DNA from 2 places in the Paenibacillus sp. R14(2021) genome. Region 2 is predicted to be linked to the other one. Evidence: riboswitches for the same ligand, from Rfam matches in the RefSeq annotation. Region 2 holds a riboswitch; the other holds the start of a gene.
The links. Region 2 has a riboswitch for cyclic di-AMP ahead of KXU80_RS21130 (histidine kinase). Riboswitches for the same ligand answer to the same signal wherever they lie in the genome.

Region 1 (4,212 bases), 520 kb from region 2:
CGCCCGGCTTTGCCGCCATCCGCTGCGCAACTTCCTTCTGAATCATTACGACGATATGCTCAAGCGGAAGCTTCTCTTCGAGCAGCTTCATTAGAATCGGCGTCGTTACGTAGTATGGCAGATTCGCAACGACACTCACGCCGGATAGACCGGCAAACTGCTTGTCCATCAGCTCCTTCAGGTCGAGCTTCAAGACATCGCCGTGCTCTACGTGTACATTCGGCGTTTCTGCAAGGACATCCTTTAGAATCGGGATAAGCCGGTTGTCGATTTCCACGGCCGTGACGCGGCCAGCCGCAGAAGCAAGCTGCTGAGTCAGCGCGCCGATGCCGGGACCGATTTCAAGCGCGCCCTTCGTTTCATCAAGTTCAGCGGCATTCACGATGTTGCGCAAAATATTTTGATCGATCAGGAAATTCTGACCGAGGCTTTTCTTAAACGTAAACCCGTACTTGGCGATGATGTCCTTCGTCCGCTTGGGTGAGGCCACATCTGCAACTGCTTTGGATCCTTCTGTCATGAATGTTCTCCTTCGCTTTCCATCGTTCTCAGTGCGCGCTGGAATTCCTCCTGCGTAATTCTGAACGTGGAGCACCTTTTATAGAACTGCTTGCCATTGGCGTATCCAATGCCGAGCAAATTGCCCATCTTAAGCCGCCGTTCCGATGCCTGTGCATGCACAAGCAATCCTGCCTGCATCAGATCGTCCATCGTCACTTCCGCAAGATTGCCGCTGCCTTCCGTGGCTTCCGTGCGCAAATTGGCCAGCGCTCTCCGAATGGCTTCGGGAGACGCATTCTCTACGCCGATATCGCCCTTATAGAGTGCCTCCTCCTGGGGAAGAAACGCATGCTTGCAGCCTGGGACGCGCTGCGCCACGATTTTGCGGATCCGCTCGCCGGCATGATCGGGGTCGGTGAATATAATAACGCCTCGACGCTGCTGCGCAAGCTCTACCCGCTTCAGCACGGCTTCGCCGATCGCTGAGCCGCCCGTTTCGATGGTTTCCGCTTCTACGGCGCGTTTAATGGCCACGGTATCGTCTTTGCCCTCAACTACAATGATTTCTTTCATCATGGAAGTTCATTCCTTCCTTTCGCACAAACATCTCGCAAGAATCGCCTAAAGCCGTCCATACAGGCGGCCCCATTCTCGTTTGATATGCCTAAGAAGTCATTATGACTTCGTCTTTGCTGAAAATCAAAAAGAAGAGGCATCGCCTCTCCTTATCATGACATATTTAGGCTTCAAATACGATATGAATCAAGTAGCACCATTATTGCTTCTCTACAGATGCTGCAAAGGATGACCGGGTTTCTTACAGAGACTCCGGCTTTTTCGGTCCCAGCACATAGACCGTATAGCCTCGTTTCAGACCGAAACGATCGGCATACGACTCGCTGTTGTAGTAGACATCGATCTTCTTGCCTTTGATCGCACTGCCCGTGTCTTCCGCACGGCGGAAGCCAATGCCTTCAATGTATACCCACCAGCCGATCGGTATGACTCTCGGATCTACGGCAATCGTCCGGCCCTCTTTCACACGCGCACCGGATGCGGTGATGCCGTACTCGGGGTGGTTGACGCCTTTGCCGGTCGAAGCTACGCCGGCGGAATAGGCGGTCAGCGTTACATTTTTCAATATTTTACTCGCACTGAACGTTATGCCCCGTTTCGTCCAAGTGCCGGATGAATTTGCGGAGAGCATCATGACATCAGGTTTCTTCGTCCCGACGGTCACGATCTTATCCACAGCTGCATCTTGATTCAGCTTCTCGACAAGCGTTTGCGAGACGAGTACACCGTCTGCAAATACAGATTCATAACGTTTGACGACCGTGCCCTGCTTGCCGTTCTGGACAAGCTTCTGCTTCCCAAGTTCCAGCTTAGGATCTTCCTTCTTCACAATGGAGAAAGGAACCGGATACGCGGTCTCCGAATATTTCTTATCGATCCTTGTGATCGTTATGACCATGTTCGGAGAAAGTCTATCCGTCAGCGTAGGCACTACTTTATCTTGACTGCGTACCGATATATTAGCCTGATCGATCGCTGCCTGTACAGTTCTCTCTGTCGTGTACAACGTTTTTGCTTTGCCGTCAGCCTTTACTATTAGCGGCACCGCTTGATCAATTACGACGCGGTCGCCGTCTTTAATACCGCCAGAGAGCGGCATCGACACTTTATCATAAGTGCCGACAGTTATGGCTTGTTCATCCAGTAGGCGTTGAAGGACCCATTGTTTGGTCGATACAATGGTTTCTCGTCCGTTCAATACTACGGAGACGTGCTTGTCAGCCGTTCCGTACAACAACACCAAAAACATGAAAGTCATAGCGATTGAGATCATGGCGCTTAAGATAATTAAACGCACATTCTCATGCTTCCATCGCAATGCGAAAGACATGCTGGATGATCGTTTCCCATGGGTGTCCTTAAGCTGGAGTTCTCCCACTTCATCGGTCCTCCTTACATAGCCCCGCCGCCTTTGTTACGCATGATACTTAGACGCGACTATAAAGTGATTAGCGTGCAAGCACGCATTTTCCAAATTCATCCTCGGTGCCACCTCCATGTTAACCCTATGTCGTCAGTTTACGCATTATTCAAACAAAAAGAAGCCCGACGACAGAGGATCTGTTTCGTGGCTTCCCATTAGACAATGGTAGCATGGATTGCATGCACGAGGTTGATCTCTCTTATTGACGCTTGCGAGGTTAGCTGTCGGATTCGGACGTGAGAGTCGCCCTATTCGCTTATGACGCGTCTTTCGAATACTGCGTCGTTTGCGAAATTCACCCCAAGAAGAATTTCATGTTCCACCGACCGCAATGATACGATCAGTTTCAACAATTGGTTCCCCCGCTCTCCGTTTTTCGGAGATTAAGCGATTATTTTGGAAAAGGAATACAAGTTTTGTTACCCTGAAATGAATCATACCTTCTAGCGCTGCACATTGTAAAGAACTGATTAATGACGATTTAACCGAATTTCAAGGAAAAATCCGAGAAAAACAAGCGATTTCTGAAGCGAAATTCAGTTTTTACACCGGATTAGTCCCAATTCCTTGCTTTCAAAACGATTTTCATCATATTCCAAAACATTTCATCGCGTTTTCCGTTGTGATTTTAGCAATTTCTTCTACAGATTTACCTGTGATTTCCGCCATCGTATTTGCTACAAGACGGACGAAAGCCGACTCATTCCGTTTTCCGCGGTGAGGGTGAGGAGCCAAATATGGCGCGTCGGTTTCGATGAGAATCCGGTCGAGCGGCACCCTCGCCATCACTTCTTTTGGTACCCTGGCATTCTGAAATGTAAGCGGTCCACCGAAGGAAATATAGAAATTCATATCGAGGCATTGCTTCGCTGTTTCCCAACTGCCGGAATAGCAATGCATCACCCCTCCGACCGCCTTCGCGTCTTCTTCTCTCAGTATTCGGACTACGTCCTCATGCGCATCGCGATTATGAATGACGATGGGTTTATCTTTCTGCTTGGCAAGCTGGATCTGCTCGCGGAATACGCGCTGCTGCACGTCCTTCGGCGACGTATCCCAATGATAATCAAGTCCGATTTCACCGATGGCGATGACCTTGGGGTGGTCGCATAAAGATGCAATCCAGTCCAAATCGCCCGGAAGCATATCAATGCTGTCTACGGGATGCCAGCCTACCGCCGCATAGATAAACGAATACTGCTCGGCGAGCGCCATCGTCGTAGGGATTGTCTCCCTGTTGAAGCCAATATTGATCAGCGTATGTACGCCCTCGGCCCGTGCCCGTTCGATAACTTCCGCACGGTCTTCGTCGAATTTATGCGAGTCTAAATGTGTATGTGTGTCGATTAACATGATAATGTCTGAAACCCCTTTCTACATTAAAGCAAATAATTCGCGAATATTCGCGGAAAGCAAATGAACCGATTGAAGCAGCGGTTCTTCTGGGTAATAGAGATGGTACTTGCCTTGATGTATGCCGGTAATGGAACGAACAATGTCGGATCGGCCGGAGATTTCCGACAAACGATCATCTCCGGAGAGCAGCAGAATCGGCGGTTTTTCTTCATTCTCCGTCATGCCGGCCGTTCCTGGACGATACACATGGTAGGGCATGTCAAACGGAAAGTCAATTTCTAGATGATAGCTTGGATGTAGACCGATTGCGCTGAACTGCTCGCGGATTTCCTGCCAGAGCGCCTCATTCGGCTGGT
Region 2 (4,212 bases):
GCAGTGGCGATGGCGGCGTTTTTGCGTCCTTGTTTTGCTTGGCGTGTTCCCATAACCTTACATCGCATGGTCGCCCACGAGCGGCTGCTCCGGTGAACCTGCAGCGGGCTTAACAGGACGTGTGTACCAGCCGGGTCCTGCGATGATCCCAGTTTTGCAACGGATCCGGTTGTAGTGGTATGGTGTAAAGAGCAATCCTAGGAGGAAGATCATGGCGAAGGAATCTAAGAAAAACAGGCAAATCGCGAATATATCGCTCGGTGTGATGGCTGCGGGCTTCGCGGCGACGATTCCGTTCCGTACGGGAGGGCTCGGACTGCTGCATGCGGGGTTTGAGGCCGGCGTCATTGGCGGACTCGCGGACTGGTTCGCCGTAACGGCGTTATTCCGCCATCCGCTCGGCATCCCTATACCGCATACGGCACTCCTGCCGCGCAACCGGAAGAAAATGTCGGAGGGCATCGTGCGCGTTCTGGAAGACCGTCTGCTTGCCAAAGAGAGCATGATCGAGAAGCTGACGCAGATCGAGCTGGCCAAGCAGCTGCTGCCCGCCGTTCGAAGCGCCTTGCATTCAGCCGTCCACAGCGAGCGTCTGCCCCATCTGCTGACAAGCGTACTGCGCAGCGTAGATGCGGAGAAGATCGTGCCGATGCTGTCCGGCGAGATCCGTGCTGCGGCGAAGCGGATCGACCTTGAAGCCGTGCTGCGCGGGTTTCTGCGCAAAGCCGCCGAGAACGGCACGGACGAGCGCATGCTGGATCTGCTGCTGGAGCGCGCCGAGACTTGGGTGAGCACGGAAGGGATGCGCCGCGAGCTGGGCAACGCAGTCATGAACCTCGTTAAAGGGCTGAACGTCGGCGGGCTGATGTCGTTCGCGATCAATGCCTTCATCGGTTATTTGGACGAGGATAAGCTCGGAACGATGCTGCAGTCCTTTATTTTAACCAAAATTCACGAGCTGAAGGTACCGGATACGCAGCGCCGCATGCTCGTCATGGATAAGCTGCGGGAGTCGCTCGAGCTTCTTATTACCAGGCTCTCGGAATCCGGGCAGCTGGACGTTATTCGCGATGAATTGCTGCAAGCCTTTGATATCGACGGCGAGCTGACGAAGCTGTTCGAGCACTTGCGCGAGAAGGGAATTGCATTCCTTCATTCGGAGGACTTTGCAGCTAAGGCATGGCCGTTTCTGGAGCGCTTCCTGAATCGGATGGAGGAGAATGAAGCGCTCATCGCGGATGCCGAGCAATGGCTCAAGGGACAGGCGGCCGGCTTGATCGAACGCAATCACGCCAAGATCGGCGCCTTCGTGAAGGAGAATCTCGATCGGCTGGATAACGATCAGCTCGTGGAATTAATTGAAGACAAGGTAGGCCAGGATCTGCAGTGGATTCGCGTGAACGGCGCGGTCTGCGGCTTTCTCATCGGTCTGGTGCTACGCGGCATCGAAATGATCTCCGGCTACATCTGAGCGTCTGCAGGCGCGGGTCATGCTTCTGTATCAGCCCGCTTATGTCCTGGAATCCAGTAAATCCGCTCTTTTCCCTATTTGCGAGAAACAGCCATATAGTGAGGTAGAGCGAGATTGCTGGCGAATACCTGGGTTGTAAGCGTTATTATCGCAGGGGTTGATCGAAAACGAGAACGGAGCGTACATAGGTTTCCTTTACAAAAGGCAGTCGCAAGCGTAACATACGAGTCATGCTTAAACTTAAACGACGTAATTGATTACGCTGAATTCTCACTTAATTGAGAATCGGGGGAACCATTGAATGCCAGGCATACGGCCGGTAACAGGTACGGAATGCTTGCCATTAGGGGTGAATCTTGAGCCTTGCTCAAGTAGGGCAACTCTCATGCCCGAATCCGACAGCTAACCTCGTAAGCGAACCGGGAGAGGCGACGAATTGTGCGTGCAAATAGACACTTCATCATAGATGTGCCTAGAAGCCGCGAGAGGCGTTCCTCTGTTTAGAGGCAGTCTTTTGCAGGCTTCTTTTTTGATGTTCATTTTCGGTATGCGTATAAGTTAGAGGCGAACTAGTAAATTTATAGATACAAGCAGGAAAAGGGGGCGTTGTTATGGCCGGTTACCGCCGTAAAACTCCGGAGGAATTGCTGTTATCCATTTCTAAAATCCATCGCGGTCGACTTAAAATCTACATCGGCGCCGTCAGCGGCTCCGGGAAAACCTATCATATGCTGCGCGAAGGCCAGGCGCTCAAGCAGCAGGGGATCGAGGTCGTCGTCTGTGCCGTATCGACGATGCGCCGTCCGGAAACCGTGGAGCAGCTCGCGGACTTGGAGCGTATTCCGAGCATCCACTGGATGAAAGGCGACGTCGAGAAGAAGGATTTGAATTTGGATGCCATCGTAGAACGCAATCCCGAGGTGCTGCTGGTGGATTCACTGGCGCATGAGAACCGCCCCAATGCCCGGTTTGCAACACGGCTGGAGGATATTCGCTTCCTGCTCAGCAAAGGAATAAGTGTTATTACGACCGTCAACGTCTACGAGCTTGAAGGTGTGACGGAGCAGGCTCAGAAGCTGACAGGCATCTCGGCGGAATGCACGGTGCCGGCGGATTTGCTGGAGCTTGCGGACGAGGTGCGTCTAATCGACGTATCGCCTGAGACGATTCTGAACCGTTTGAACGAAGGCCGGCTGAATAACATTAAAGATCCTGAGTTGTTGAAGCGAGGGAACGTCGGCAAGTTGCGTGAATTGACGCTTCGCTTAGTTGCCGAGGGCGTCAACGAGTCGCTGGAGAAATACCGCGCGGAGCAGGGGTTCATCGGTCCTTCCGGGGCGTCGGAACGGATTCTTGTCGCCGCACAGTATCATATCAACGGTTCGATCTATATTAGGCGCGGCCAGCAAATCGCCAAGCGGCTCGGCGGCGATCTGCAGGTTGTCGTCTTCGACGATGCTTCCCAGGAGCCGACCAAGGAGCGGGATGCATTCAAGAAATCCATCCTGAAGCTGGTAGAAAAGGTCGGCGCGGGCTTCCGTGAAATTTCGATTACGAACCGCCGCCAGGTTCCTCGCGCGCTCATCCGCTACGCGATGCTCATTAACGCGACGCGTATTGTTATGGGACATTCCAAGCAGACGCGTGCGGAGGAGCTGCGGCAGGGCTCGATCGGCCGGAGCGTCTTGAAGCAGTCGCGCAACATCGACGTGTACTTCATGGCCGACCGTGCGGAGCACGAAGGCGAACGGGTGCTGGAGACGAAGCGTTCGGCGCCTAAGCCTCCCTCCGAGCCGTATCGCCGTTTGAGCACGCAGGAAGTGGAGAAGAAGATCGAGCGGATCCGCCGCGGCACGTTCAAGGTGTATATCGGAGCAGCGCCGGGGGCCGGCAAGACGTATATGATGCTGCGCGAAGGCAATGACTTGCTGCGCAAAGATATCGACGTCGTGATCGGCTTTGTCGAGACGCATGGACGTCCAGGCACGGAGGCGCAGCTCGGTCAGCTGAAGCTCGTCCCTCGAATGGTCATCCAAGACCATGGGAAATCCAGCGAGGAGATGGATGTCGCCGCTATCATTGCTCGCAATCCGGAGGTCGTGCTGATTGACGAGCTCGCGCATGCGAATGCGCCGGGCAGCCGGAACAAACGCCGCTACGAGGATATTCAGGAAATTCTGAACGCCGGTATTTCCGTTATTTCCACGCTGAACGTGCAGCATTTGGAGAGCCTGAAGGACTCCGTGGAGAAAATAACGGGCTGCACGGTTGCCGAAACCGTGCCGGATAATTTCCTTCGTCTGGCTGATGAGATGGAGCTGATCGACGTTGCTCCGGGCGCATTGCAGGAACGGATGCGGGAAGGCAGCATCTATAAGAGCGAGGACGTGGAAGGGGCACTCGCCGGTTTCTTCAAAACAGGCAACCTCATTGCGCTTCGCGAGCTCGCCCTGCGAGAGATTGCCGACGATGTGGATGAGCGGCTCGAAGCATGGGAACGGAACGGCTCCCTGCGGGGACCGTGGCGTAGGCACGAATCGATCTTCGTCGCAGTTACCGCAAGCATGAATGCGGAGCGTCTGATCCGCCGCGGCTTCCGGATTGCCTATCGGCTGAAAGCCGACTGGCATGTGCATTACGTGCAGGAGCACGGCAATCACTCGGAGGAGCATCGCAAGCGGATTGCGGAGATCAAGGAGCTGGTCGAACGTCTCGGCGGTACGTTTGAGGCGGAGGCAGGC

Region 1: linked by a shared signal. The riboswitch ahead of KXU80_RS18650 (resuscitation-promoting factor) and the one ahead of KXU80_RS21130 (histidine kinase) in region 2 are both predicted to bind cyclic di-AMP.

Annotation. Positions count from the first base shown of each region.
Region 1 is NZ_CP080269.1:4,007,203-4,011,414, reverse strand. Features, by position in the region: gene rsmA (16S rRNA (adenine(1518)-N(6)/adenine(1519)-N(6))-dimethyltransferase RsmA) at 1-520, opposite strand, end outside; gene rnmV (ribonuclease M5) at 517-1,077, opposite strand; gene KXU80_RS18650 (resuscitation-promoting factor) at 1,319-2,455, opposite strand; cyclic di-AMP (ydaO/yuaA leader) riboswitch at 2,692-2,900, opposite strand; gene KXU80_RS18645 (TatD family hydrolase) at 3,089-3,853, opposite strand; gene KXU80_RS18640 (HD domain-containing protein) at 3,875-4,212, opposite strand, start outside.
Region 2 is NZ_CP080269.1:4,524,741-4,528,952, forward strand. Features, by position in the region: gene KXU80_RS21125 (DUF445 domain-containing protein) at 212-1,471, shown strand; cyclic di-AMP (ydaO/yuaA leader) riboswitch at 1,722-1,904, shown strand; gene KXU80_RS21130 (histidine kinase) at 2,083-4,212, shown strand, end outside.